2 regions of the Shigella sp. FC1967 genome follow, and region 1 is predicted to be linked to the other one. Evidence: predicted binding sites of a transcription regulator. Region 1 holds the regulator's gene; the other holds the start of a gene.
The links. Region 1 encodes PhoB, which activates phosphate uptake and scavenging genes when phosphate is short. Its sites were predicted from a motif close to CTGTCATAAAACTGNCNNAT; they were not measured.
Positions count from the first base shown of each region.

Region 2: the regulator PhoB is predicted to act here: its motif matches at 3,765-3,784, upstream of ugpB (sn-glycerol-3-phosphate ABC transporter substrate-binding protein UgpB).

Region 1 covers NZ_MIIZ01001042.1:112-7,509, forward strand. Annotated here, with positions in the region: partial or broken gene phoR (phosphate regulon sensor histidine kinase PhoR) at 129-1,428, opposite strand; gene phoB (phosphate regulon transcriptional regulator PhoB) at 1,452-2,141, opposite strand; partial or broken gene sbcD (exonuclease subunit SbcD) at 2,363-3,593, shown strand; partial or broken gene BHE89_RS27520 (AAA family ATPase) at 3,593-7,305, shown strand.
Region 2 covers NZ_MIIZ01000942.1:629-8,026, forward strand. Annotated here, with positions in the region: partial or broken gene BHE89_RS16245 (sn-glycerol-3-phosphate import ATP-binding protein UgpC) at 1-548, opposite strand, end outside; partial or broken gene ugpE (sn-glycerol-3-phosphate ABC transporter permease UgpE) at 550-1,397, opposite strand; gene ugpA (sn-glycerol-3-phosphate ABC transporter permease UgpA) at 1,397-2,281, opposite strand; gene ugpB (sn-glycerol-3-phosphate ABC transporter substrate-binding protein UgpB) at 2,344-3,651, opposite strand; gene BHE89_RS16265 (glycerophosphodiester phosphodiesterase family protein) at 3,826-4,545, shown strand; gene BHE89_RS16270 (carbamate kinase family protein) at 4,869-5,816, shown strand; gene BHE89_RS16275 (cyanate transporter) at 5,915-7,105, opposite strand.

The sequences.
Region 1 (7,398 bases):
ACTATTAATTAATAATATTAAAATTTAACGCTACGATATTAGTTTTTATTGATATTAAAAATATAGGAACAAAAAAGCCTTTATCACAAATTGAATTCAAGTGATAAAGGCCTTTAAAAAGCATACTGCTAGTGTGTTTTTTTAGCGGTAAGCAGGGTTTGAGGAAGGATAAAAGAGAACGTACTCCCAACACCGACTTTACTTTCAATATTCAATTGAGAGTGATGATGAAGCAATGATTTTTTCACAATAGCCAAACCTAACCCAGTTCCACCAGAATGACGAGAGCGAGCTTTATCAACGCGATAAAAACGTTCGGTTAAACGCGTTAAGTGTTCAGCGCTGATCCCCGCCCCATTATCTGAAACACTAAATAACATACCTTGAGGAATTTTCTTCCAACTGACATTTATGGTTGAACCTTCGTCAGTGTGATTAATAGCGTTATACACTAAATTAGAAACCGCACTACGCAGTTGCTCTTCATTACCACGAACAGCCCACTGTTCATCAACATCAAAAATAATCTGATGTTGACCTTGACTGAGTGAGTTAGCTTCTTGTTGTAATAAAGCCAAAATAGCAGGAATATCAACAATCTTGTTTAAATCAATATGGGGGGCAGATTCAATACGAGAAAGCTGTAAGAGCTGCTGCACAAGCGTATCCATACGTTTAGCTTGCTCTTGCATCGTGACTATCGCTTTATGCTCAGCGGGTTTTTCTACACTCTTTTCTTCCATCATTTCAAGATAACCTTGAATAACGGTTAACGGTGTTCTTAACTCATGACTCACATTAGCAAAAAAATCACGTCGCGAGTTTTCTAGTTTATTTTTTTCTGTCACATCACGAGCTACCATCAAACGCTGGTCTTCGCTATATGGCATCACACGGAACTCAACAATAGAGCCATTATTGAGTGAAATGGTTAAGGGGCGACTAAAATCACCCGCAGTAAAATAGTGTAAAAAATCAGGATAACGTAATAAGTTAAAAATAGTTTGCCCGTTATCTTCAGGCCAACGAAAACCTAATAGATGTTGAGCAAGGCTATTACACCAAAAAATATTCCCTTCATTTGTCATCATCACAACAGCATCGGGTAGACTTTCAGCCCCACTTCTAAAACGTTTAATTAAATCACCTAATTCTCTACGTCGCTTACGATTACGTTGCTGAGTTTGTCGAATACCATAAAAAAATAGGCTCCCATCCTCCCCTACCTTCAGGGGGCAATATCGAGCGATCTAACCATAACCATTTAGATAATTTCAGCAAATTATAAGCATGCCACACAAGGGCACTGAGAAGCGATGCCACCAGCAACCAAGGAAGATGCCCGATAAAAAGCGATAATATAAAGGCAGGCAAACAAAATAGACATAGCCCCCAAACGAGGGCTTTCCACGATAGTCGTTCTAACACCTGACGATTACTCCCATATTGACTTAGAAACGGGCAGAGAAACGATATCCCGTTCCGCGTACTGTCTGTATCATTCTGTCATGACCATCTTCTTCAATGGCCTTACGTAAACGACGAATATGCACATCAACAGTACGGTCTTCGACATAAACATTCGTTCCCCAAACATAGTTTAACAGCTGTTCTCTGCTGTATACGCGTTCAGGATGTGTCATAAAAAAGTGCAGGAGTTTAAATTCGGTAGGGCCCATCTCAATCGGTTTATCTTGACTCGTCACCCGATGAGAAACAGGATCAAGTCCTAATCCATTGAACTCTATGATATCTTCCGCTGACATTGGTGATAAACGCCGTAAAATTGCCTTCACACGAGCAACAAGCTCTTTAGGTGAAAAGGGTTTGATAACATAATCATCAGCACCCGTTTCTAACCCTTGAACTTTATCTTCTTCTTCCCCTTTCGCAGTTAGCATAATAATTGGGATATCACGGGTGTTACTTTCCCGTTTCATCTGCTTTATTACCTGCAAACCAGATCCCCCAGGGATCATCCAATCTAATAAAACCAGATCAGGGTAAGGATCAATAAGAAAGCTCAATGCAGAATCATAGTCTTCTGCTTCAATAGGTTGAAAACCATTTTGTTCCAAAACAAAACAGATCATCTCTCGAATTGCGGTTTCATCTTCAACAACAAGAATACGCCTTGCCATACTCTATCCTGTGTAATGTATATAGAGGGTCAAAATGATTATGATGCAGTTTTATGACAGATTTATGACTAACCTTAACATTACTGAAATAGATCCCTGTTGTTAAGGCAAATAAGTCGTTTTTTGGTGAAATGTCACTCAAAAAGAAGGCTTATGTTGAGTTTTCACTAAAAAAAGTAAGGTGCGTTATACTCTCCAACAGATAAAAAAGAGGGATAGTAATGCGGATTATTCACACATCAGATTGGCATTTAGGGCAATATTTTTTTACTAAGACTCGCGCTAAAGAACATCAACAGTTTCTTGATTGGTTGTTAGCACAAATTAAACATTATCAAGTCGATGCACTGATTGTTGCAGGCGATATTTTTGATACTGGCTCCCCTCCAAGTTATGCCAGAGAACTTTATAACCGTTTTGTGGTTGCTATTCGAGACACACAATGTCAGCTCGTTATTCTTGGTGGTAATCACGACTCGGTGGCAACACTCAATGAATCAAAATCACTATTGGCGTGTTTAAATACAACCGTTATTGCTAATGTTGATACTGAAACACCACAAGCCCCGCTCATTCTTCCTCAAAAAGATAACACTCCGGGAGCACTGCTTTGTACTATCCCTTATCTACGCCCCAGAGATATGATCAGCAGCAAAAGTGGACAATCTGGGGCTGAAAAACAAAACGCTCTAAAAGAAGCCATTGCTGATTATTACCAAGCTCAATATCAAGTTGCTCTTGATTTACGTAAAAAATTGAATGCAAATATCCCCATTATTGCAACAGGTCATCTCACGACTATCGGTGCAAGCGTCACCGATTCAGTACGTGAAATTTATATTGGGACTTTAGAGGCTTTTTCTGCAACCCTATTTCCTGAATTTGACTATATTGCTCTTGGTCATATTCATCGCCCTCAAGTGGTGAATAAATCAGGTCATATTCGTTATAGTGGCTCCCCTATTCCTTTAAGTTTTGATGAGAGCGGACAACAGAAAAGCGTCTGTCTTATCGATTTTGAGCAAGACAAACTCACTAACCTCACACTTTTACCTATTCCTGAGCTTCAGTTACTACGCACTATTCGTGGTTCATTAAAAGAGATAGCAATACAACTTGAGGACTTAAAAAAAACAATACGGTGAAATAGAGACCACAATTTGGTTAGATATCGAAGTCTCAACCCAAGATTATCTCAGTGACATACAAACTCGTATTCAAGAGCTCACTCACGATCCGCTTTTTGATGTGATCTTATTAAGAAGAGCCAGAAAACAACGCCAAGCATTCACTCAAAATGAAAACGAAACACTGACTGAGTTAACCGTTTATGATGTTTTTGAAAGGCGCTTAGAACAGCATGAGTTTGATTCAGAAGAGATAAAAACACGCTTAACAACATTGTTTAAGCAAGCCGTTGAAATGGCAGAACAAGAGGATAACGAAGCATAATGAAAATCTTAAGTCTGCGATTTAAAAATATTAATTCCTTAAAAGGTGAATGGAAAATTAACTTCAACCAAGAACCTTTTATTAGCAACGGATTATTTGCGATTACAGGCCCTACGGGGGCGGGAAAAACCACCCTGTTAGATGCGATAAGTTTAGCGCTTTATCATCGAACGCCACGACTCGATAAAGTCACACAATCACAAAATGAGTTAATGACACGCCATACAGCAGAATGTTTGGCTGAAGTTGAATTTGAAGTCAAAGGTGTGGCTTATCGTGCATTTTGGGAACAACGTCGTGCTAATTATAAAGAGGATGGTAATCTTCAAGCACCACAAGCAGAACTGGTTAAACTCAATACCATAGGTGGCGAAGACAAAATATTGGCGAGCAAGATAAGCCAAGTGAAAGAGATGATCATTAATATCACGGGTCTTGATTTTGATCGTTTCACTAAATCAATGTTACTTTCTCAAGGGCAATTTGCGGCTTTTTTAAATGCGGATGATAAATCTCGCGCTGAATTACTCGAAGAACTGACTGGCACAGATATTTATCGCCATATTTCCCAATCTATCTTTAAACATTGGCGTGAAGAAGAACAAGCATTAAAAACGTTAAAACAGCAAGCCGAAATGATGGCGTTATTAGATGAAAATGCTCGCCAAGCTTTATTAACTGAACAAACTGAGCTTTTTGCCAAAGAGCGCCAATTACAAAAACAACAACAGGAATATCAAGCAGCACAACAGTGGCAAGAAAAAGAAACTGAACTTAGTAAAAACAAAGCATTAGCACAAACTGAGGTTAACTTAGCACAAGCAGCATTAGTTGCAGCTAAACCTGAGATTCAACGTCTTGAAAATAGCGAACCCGCAGAAAAAATCCGTCCAATTTATGATGAAAAAAACCGTCTATTAAAAGAACAAGCCTATATTGAGTCACAATGCTCAACACTAAAAGAAGAAAAACAACGGATTGAACAACAGAGCCAACCGATTAATCAGCATCTCGTCGAGGCTCGTAATACATTTAAACAACACAATGAGAAAAAAAACAACAAATATTACAGCTTATTCGTGAAAAAAGTAACACCATTAGATAATCAGTTAATCTTGCTACAACAGGATATTTCAGTAAAAAACACAGCAAAAAAAATACGCTAGAGAAAACAAAGTCAGAATATCTAGAAAAAAATACAGTTAACAGAAACCCAATTAGCGAGCTCACAAACGCAATTCAATGAATTAAATGACTATTTAACTCAGCATACAGCCCATGCTCAACTTGCTGAAAATTTACCTTTATGGCAACGTTATTTTGAGCAATATGATGAAAATTACAGAAAAATAATTTAATTAGCCAGAAAAGCGAAAAAGTAGAACAAGAAAAAAGAACAGTTTCTTAAACGTTCTCTTGAGAAAACAACACATACACTAGAAAAACAACAGCACACGCTTAAGTTGCAACAGGAACAATTAAGTCAATTACAAACGCAAATTGAGCAACAAAAGAAAACAGATGCCATTGCAGATATCCCTCATCGTTTGCAACAAATTTCTCAGCAAAGAAATGCTCTCGCAAAACTCATGGGATTACAGGCTCAATTACAGCATGCTATAAAAACGAAACATCAATACCAAAAAACACAGTCAGACAATCAGCAAAAAAATAGTCATGCTAACTGAAAACATCAGTAAAAATGGCATCGTTTTAAAAGAGAAAGAACAGCATCTCAAAGACTTAAATGATAATTATCTTTTAATACGCAAATTAGCAGAATACGAAGAAGAAAGACTGCGTTTAGTTAAAGACACCCCATGCCCTGTATGTGGTTCAACTGAACATCCTTATGTTGAAAAATACAAAGAAATTAAGCCCGACGAAACCAAAACACGATTAGATATTTTAACGCAACAAGTTCATGTATTAACAATAGAGTTAGTGGAACAAAAAACACAGTGCGCTAACTATCAAGCTCAAAATGAAAAACTAAGTCTTGAACTTGAGCAGCTCACACAAGATATTGCGTCATTAAAACAGCAATGGCGAGTTTTAGCTCAAACTTACGCATTACCCGATGTTGATAGCGAAGAAACAGATCTAACTCAATTAGATTCAGAACTTGAAAAAGAAGATAATTTACTGGCACAAAAACAGATTAGTTATCAACAATTAGAAGCCCAAATTCAACAAGAATACAAACGGTTATCTGATAGCAAAGAGCAATTTAATCAACAACAACAAGCGATGTTTCATCAACAAAATGAATTTGCTCAACAACAGAGAGAGGTTTCCAATAAACAACAGCAAACAGCGCAATATCTTCAACAACAAACCCAGTTAGCGCAGGAGCTTCAATCTCTTGTCAAACAGCAAGGTTATGAATTACAGGAATTTGAAGACAAAATTCAATGGCTTATTGCGCGTAAAAAAGAGAACCAACAATATCAATTAACCTTAAAAACACATTCTGAATTACAACAAACAATTCGTGAATTGTTATTAACGCTGGAAGAGAGAAAACGCTATTTATCTGAATCTCAAAAAGAACTTGATGCTGTTTTAGTTCATTTAAAACAATTAAATCAGCAACAAGAACAGCTAAACGCACAACGCCAAGCTTTATTCGGGACACAAACTACTGAAGATGCACGTAATGAGTTGGATAAACAGAGCCAATGGTTACAAAAACAAATCGAGCAATATAGCGAAGAAAAAAAATCGACTCGAAATACGTTTAAATCAGCTAATTGGTCAATATCAGGAAAACGAAAAATCACAACAACGGCTTAATGTCCACTCACAAACCATTCTTGAACAATATCAAAATAAATTAAAAAATAGCCCTTTTGCTGATGAAAAGGCATTTCTGGCGTCGCTGTTATCCGTTGAGGAAAGAAATCGTTTACAAGAGCAGCAAAAACAACGGCTTGATAAGCTATTGCAAGAGAAAACACGTTTAGACACTCAAGTAAATAACTATCAACAGCACTTGTCACAACAACCGATATTGGTAACACAACAAAATTTTGAACAAATTACCGCCCAGTTATTGCAGTTAGAAACACAAATGACTCAAGTACAAGAAACGAAGTTTCGTATTCAAGAGCAACTGCGTATTGATGAGGAAAAACGTAAAGAGCAACAGGATCTATTGATCCATATTACCAAACAACAATCTCAATTCGATGATTGGAGCTACTTAAACGAATTAGTCGGATCAGCATCAGGCGATAAATTCAGCCGTTTTGCTCAAGGATTAACACTTGATCATCTCATTTATTTAGCTAACCTTCGTTTAGAAAAACTTCATGGACGTTATTTCTTGCAACGCAAAACACCCGCAAGCCTTGAACTACAAATTGCCGACACGTGGCAAGCCGATGCGTTGCGAGATACTCGCACGCTATCAGGTGGCGAAAGTTTCTTAGTTAGCTTATCTCTCGCCTTAGCGCTGTCGGATTTAGTCAGTAACAAAACTCAAATCGAATCACTATTTCTAGATGAAGGCTTCGGCACATTAGATCCTGATACTCTAGATATTGCATTAGATGCTCTCGATAGCCTAAATGCATCCGGCAAAATTATTGGCGTAATTAGTCACGTAGAAGCTATGAAAGAGCGCATTCCTGTACAAATTAAAGTGAAGAAGGCGGGAGGATTAGGTATTAGCCAACTCGCTCCCGAGTTTAGATGTTCAGATAAATAAATTATAAATCAAACAGTTAAAAACTAGGTCGAATATTTTGACGTAACTGATTAAATTTTTTTATATATCAATAAATCACGACTAAGCCCTATA
Region 2 (7,398 bases), on a different contig from region 1:
TTCGCTGTAATTTTTTGATCTCCAAACGCATTTGAACCCGTAATTTAGCATCAAGATTAGAAAGGGGCTCATCAAATAAAAAAGACTTTAGGATCACGAACAATGGCTCTGCCCATCGCGACACGTTGACGTTGCCCACCTGACAGTTCTTTAGGTTTTCTATCAAGTAAATGGCTGATTTCAAGCATTTTAGCCGCATTTGTAACGAGCTCTTCAATCTTGGTTTTGGGTGTTTTTCGATTACGTAAACCATATGCCATATTGTTATAAACTGACATATGAGGATAAAGGGCATAGTTTTGAAACACCATGGCAATATCACGTTCACTAGGCTCATACTCATTAACCCGTAAATTATCAATAAATAAATCACCTTGTGTAATGGTTTCTAATCCTGCAATCATTCGTAGTAAAGTTGATTTACCACAACCACTTGGACCAACTAATACCACCATTTCACCTTGCTCAATAGAAAGATTTATTTTTGAAATGGCTTGATGGCCATTTGGGTAACACTTTTCTAAATTTGTGAGAGTGACGGTTGTCATGCTATTTCTCCGTATCAATAAAACCTTTAACAAAGGCGCTTTGCATCAAAATGACAATCAGGACGGGAGGCAACATTGCAATTAACGTGGTCGCCATGATCTTATTCCATTCAACAACACCATCAGAAACCGCAACCATCTGTTTAATGCCCATTACAATGGTGTAGTAGTGAGTATCTGTTGTGATCAACATTGGCCAAAGATATTGGTTCCAGCCATAAATAAAAGTGATAACAAATAGGGCGGCGATATTGGTGCGAGAAAGAGGAAGTAAAATAGTAAAAAAGAACTTAATAGGACAGCGCCATCAATTTTAGCAGCTTCAATTAATTCAGGAGTAATAGTAAGAAAAAATTGGCGAAATAAAAAAGTGGCTGTGGCGCTGGCAATTAATGGAATGGTTAAACCTGCGTAAGAATTCAACACATTGAGATCCGTAACTACCTCAAATGTCGGCATAATGCGGACTTCAACAGGCAACATCAACGTAAAAAAGATAGTCCAAAAGGCGAGCATTCTTCCCGGAAATCGAAAGAAAACGACGGCGTAGGCGGATAAAATCGAGATTGTTAATTTCCCTATGGTGATCACCACTGCCATAATCAATGAATTCAATAACATACTATTAATTGAAATGGCGCTATTTTGTGTGGTGCCTGCCTGTAAAAATACCGATTTAAAAATTGTCATGCCTTCAGTACCAAACCAAAGGGGAGAACCAGTGGCAAATTCGGTGTTTTGATGTGTTGTTGCCACAAGTGCAATCCAGATAGGGAACGCAACAGAAAGTATGCCGATAATAAGAATAAAATGGCAGAAAGCATGAAATAAAGGTCTACGTTCAACCATCAGTAAGCCACCTTTTTCTCAACATAACGAAATTGAATAATGGTTAATATCGCGACAATAAACATCAAAATAACGGATTGTGCGGCGGAAGAGCCTAAATCTAATCCGACGAAACCATCGTTATAGACTTTATAAACGAGCGTTGATGTACTACTCCCTGGACCACCTTGTGTCATCGCATGGATAATGGCAAACGTATCAAAAAAGGCATAAGCAAAATTAACCACAAGTAAGAAAAATGTAGTGGGAGAAATTAAAGGGAGACTGATAGTCATAAAGCGCTTAATAGGGCCACTACCATCGATAGCTGCGGCTTCTAAAAGAGATTTAGGGACAGATTGCAATGCGGCGAGGAAAAATAGAAAGTTATAACTCACTTGTTTCCATGTCGCTGTTAAGATCACCATCCACATAGCGTGATGTGTATTAAGTACAGGATCCCAATTAATGCCTATTTTTTTTAATTGTTGGCTTAATACACCAATCGTGGGATCAAGCATAAATAACCAAAGAAAACCCGCAATAACCGGCGCAATAGCATAGGGTGAAATTAATATAGTGCGATAAAAAAGTTTACCTCGCAAAATTTGCTCAGCAATGCCTGCCAAAACAAGTGCTAATAACATTGATAAAAATACGACACTGATACTGAAAAGAAGTGTCGTGACCAAGCTATCAAAGTAATAACGATTGCTAAAAAGTCGCTGGAAATTTTCAAAACCAACAAATTCTCGACTAAGCCCAAATGCATCTTCTAATTGAAATGACTGAAAGAAAGCTTGTCCAGCAGGCCAAATAAAAAAGATAAGCGTGATAGCTAATTGGGGGAAAATCAGCGCTAGTGGTAACCCTTTTTGTTTAAAATAAATGGATTGAGATGCCATACTATATCCAGTAAATCGATAAAAACAGAAGGCGAGCTATTTTGCTCGCCTAATCTAAGTGACTATTGCTGAGTACGTTCAAAACGGCGTAATTGCTCATTTCCACGTGTAACTGCATTATCTAACGCAACTTGAGCACTCTGTTTCCCTGACCAGACTTTCTCTAACTCTTCATCAACAATTTCTCGTGTTTGCAGAAAATTACCAAAACGTAATCCTTTTGAATTTGCGGTAGGCTCTGACGTTGTCATTTGTAATATTGCGGTATCAGCCCCAGGGTTTTTCTGATAAAAACCTTGCTGCTGTGTTAATGCATAAGCTGCTTTAGTGATTGGTAAATAACCTGTTGCTTGGTGCCAATCGGCTTGCACTTCAGGGCTTGAAAGATAGGTGAAGAATTTGGCAACGCCGTTATATTCGGCATCTGGGCGCCCTGACATAACCCATAACGATGCCCCGCCAATAAGCGTATTTGCTGGTTCTTGTACGAGAGTATCGTCGTAAGGCAATTGACTAACACCAATATCAAGACCTTTCATATTCTCTTTAATACCCGCAAAACCTGCGGATGATTCCATCACCATGGCACACTCTTGGGTATAAAAGAGAGGCATTGCATCCGATTGGCGTCCGCCATATTTGAAAATACCTGATTTAGACCAATCTGCCATTTGTTGAATATGCGCTACAAAAGGTGCTTTATTAAATAGAAACGTGGTATCAAAACCATCGAAGCCGTTATTTTTTGTCGCAATAGGTAAATTATTGCGCGCACCAAAGTTTTCGATTTGTGTCCATGATTGCCATGTGGTGGTAAATCCACATTTAACACCAGAATCGAGCAGTTTTTGAGATACGGCTTCCATCTCTTTCCATGTCTTTGGTGGCTGTTCTATTCCTGCTTTTTTAAAGAGGGCTTTATTGTAATAAAGTACAGGCGTGGAACTATTAAATGGCAGTGACATCATTTTGCCATCAGGAGTGGTGTAATAGCCTGTAACAGTAGAAAGATAGCGATTAGGATCAAAAGGTTCGTTGGTTTTTTCCATTAATTGATAAACAGGAAAAACAGCTTTTTTAGCTCCCATCATACTGGCTGTACCCACTTCGAATACTTGCACAATAGCAGGTTGGTTTTTAGCGCGAAATGAAGCCACAGCACTCGTCATTGTTTCAGCGTAAGTGCCTTTATAAACAGGCTTTATCTCATATTCAGATTGACTGGCATTAAAATCAGAGGCGATTTGATTGACTTTCTGACCGAGCGCACCCCCCATTGCATGCCACCATTCAATTTGTGTTTTTGCGTGTGTAGGAGAGGTAAATAACGCCATCGCAACAGCAAGACCTGTTATTGATTTTATCGACATGCAGAATTTCCTTTTTAATCGAAAGTTAAAGGTGCAATCTAATCTTCGAATTACCCTAAATGTTATTTATGACAAAGGGGTGACAATTAAATGAAGATATATTGATGGTATGACTGTCAAATTGCTGTCATAAATGGTTGTCATGATGTCGGCACAAATGAAAAGGAGAGAGAAATGAAGATAGCTGCTCACCGAGGTTTTTCTGGAAAAGCCCCTGAAAATACATTGGCTGCGTTTAAAATGGCGATTGATTTCGGGTGCGAATGGATTGAAACGGATGTGCAATTAACGGCGGATTATGTTCCAGTGCTTATTCATGATAAAACAGTGAATCGTTGCACGAATGGGCAAGGTGCTGTGCGTTTTCATACCTTAGATGATTTACATCGCCTTGATGCGGGAAGTTGGTTTAGTTCACTCTATCAAGGTGAGAAAATTCCTTCTTTAAGACAAGGATTGCAGCTAATTAAACGTTCAGGAACAAAGCTTAATATAGAGCTGAAAACATGGCCTGATGATGATGTTGAGCGTTTATGCTTAGCCGTTTCTGACATGATAAAAAGTGCAGATATTCCGAATGAGCAAATTTTATTTTCTTCTTTTGATACGCATGCACTTATCGTTATGAAACGATACCTGCCTTATATTCGCAGAGGCCAATTATGGGACGAGATCCCTGATAATGCGTTAGAAACACTAAACGCAATTGATGGTTTTAGTGTGCATTGTAATTACAAATATCTTACGCAAGAACAAGCCCAATTGTTAAAACAAGCAGGCTATGAAATTTATTGTTATACCCCTAATAATCCTGAAGAAGTGAAAGATTTTGAGCAATGGGGTGTTGATATGCTGATCACTGATATGCCTGATGTTTATCAAATAGCAAAATGAAAAAGCGCTAACTCTTCCTCGTACTTTTACTGAATAAGGCGTTATCGATATATTTGATAACGCTTTTTATCCTTTTCCTTTCAAATACTATTTACAGAAATTAAATAAGAGAAACGTTGAGTAATAGATGTTTTCTTTACATTCTCTGCTATTATCCTGCGCAATTAATGAATAGATATTGTTCAATACGGTAATGTTTATCTCATTAAAAATAAAAATGGGGAAAATGGTTAGCGAATATAGTGACCTTATCAATCCAGCCTCTAAGGGTAGAGGTGCGTTATTTCTACTTTAATTGCCAATAATATTATTGAGAGTGAAATATGAAAGAACTCGTTGTGGTTGCTATTGGAGGCAACAGTATTATTAAAGACAATGCTAGCCAGTCTATCGCTCATCAAGAACAAGCAGTACAAGAGGTTGCCGCCCATATTAGTGATATGGTGGCTGAAGGGTACAATATTGTATTAACTCATGGTAACGGGCCACAAGTTGGGCTTGATTTACGTCGCGCCGAAGTGGCACATGTGCAAGAAGGTTTACCATTAACACCATTAGCCAACTGTGTTGCTGATACACAAGGTGGTATTGGTTATTTAATACAACAAGCGTTAACGAATAAGCTTAGTGTTGAACAAAATACACAAGCAATTACCCTTATCACACAAGTTGAAGTTGATAAAAACGATCCCAATTTTATTTCTCCAACTAAGCCTATTGGTGCATTTTTCTCTGAACAAGAGATGGTGCAATTAAAGCAAGAAAATCCGCAATGGCACTTTGTTGAAGATTCTGGTCGTGGTTATCGTCGTGTAGTTGCCTCGCCCATTCCCCAACATGTTATTGAATCTAAGGCAATTAAGTCACTATCAGAGTGTGGTTATATCGTGATTGCTGTGGGGGGCGGTGGTATTCCAGTTATTAAAAATGAACATGGTAATTACCAAAGTGTTGATGCTGTTATTGATAAAGATCTGTCATCAACATTGCTCGCCAAAGAATTACATGCAGATATTCTTATCATCACCACAGGTGTTGAAAAAGTCTGTATTCATTTCGGCAAACCAGAACAAAAAGCGTTGGGTGAAACGACGGTTGCAGAAATGACACAATATATGCATGAAGGGCATTTTCCTCCAGGGAGTATGCTTCCTAAAATTGAAGCTAGCCTCTCATTTTTAGCTGCGGGTGGAAAAAGAGTTATTATCACAACGCCAGAAAAGTTAGCTTCTGCCTTAAAAGGTGAAACTGGAACACATATTGTTGCTTAATTATCTTTATCAGTAGTGTACGATTATTTCATTGATAAGCGCCTTATTTGTAAAAAGTAAGGCGCTTATTTTATGGGAGTCTTAAAGATAGGGAACTATTAAGTAGGATGATTAGCAGGATAGGCTTTTGCATAATGACGAGGATTTAATCTTGAAAATAATCCTATAGTCACAATCACTAAAATAGCATGGAATGCCCATGCATAAGTAAAGCTTCCATCCGACTGGCGTAATAGCACAGCAACTAATGGGCCAAACGCGGCAATAATAAACCCCCCGCCTTGCATTAAGGCTGATAGAGCTCCCGCTTGCGCTGGATCAGGAATATGATCCAGCGCGACAATCATCATCATGGAAAAACATCCACCTAAGCCACAACCTAAGAAAATACTCCAAAGATAAGGAGCACTCATTGGAATAATCATGATTGCGGCAAAACCGATAAATTGGCTTATTAATGTTACCGTAAGCCAAAAACGTCTATCGTGATTTTTAGCTGCTAAGAAAGGAATAATTAACGCGGCGGAGGCTTGGAAAAGGGAAAGGATGGCGACAAGTGAGCCACTTTGTGCGCTTGGCATTCCTAGTGATTGGTAGAAAGGTGCCAACCATGCCACAACAGAGGCGTAACCTGCATTAACACAACCAAAACCTAAAATAAGCAATCCTGTTCTAGGGCGCCAAATTAAGGTATTGAGTGATATTTTATTAGTAGAGGTGACACTGTTTTGAATTGAAAAAAGAATAGCGATAAAGGCAAAACCTGCGGGAAGCGCAAACCAAGCTAAAGCATTTTGCCACTGGCCATAATTTGCCGTAAGAAGAGGGGATAATTGCGCTCCGAGTGCACCACCTCCCATTAACATGGCGGAATATAGCCCCATCATAATAGGTGTTCGATTTCCAAACCATCCTTTAATAATGCCGGGAAATACCGCTTGAATATAGGCAACGCTTAAACCGCAAAAGAGGGCTGTCAGCAATAGTTGATTACCATCAGAAACATAAGCCCGAGAAAATGAGCCTATAAGAAGCATCAACATTGCGACTAAAAGTCCTTTACGTACTTGAATATAAGGCTGTAAGAACGGAACGATTAGTGCACCTACGCCCATTAAAAGCATGGGTAATAGCGTGAGTAACGAGACTTGGCTATAACTCATTCCTGTTGAAATAATAATATTGTCAATAACAGGGCCGGGGCTGGTTAAGAAAGGGCGTAAATTTATCCCAACTAGAATAATAGTGAGGATAATCTGCCATGTTTTTTTTCTTGGTAAGGCAGTCATTATAATTCTCTGATAAACATAAATATTGTCTATTGTATAGACAATATCTGTATAAACAAATGGCTATATTGAATATTTAAGTGTTATTTACAGTAAAGGGGGGCTAGGGTATCTGCATTATTGGGATGGAGAGGCGAGTGTTTCATTATTTTAAAAATAAAACTAATAAATCGCTTAGACAGCGTAAGAGATAGTGATGTGAAAAAGAGATTGGTATTACTAATGTTTTTCTATCTTATAAAAAGATAATGTTAATTTTAGTTTATTTATAAAGATAAACATTATCTCTTATT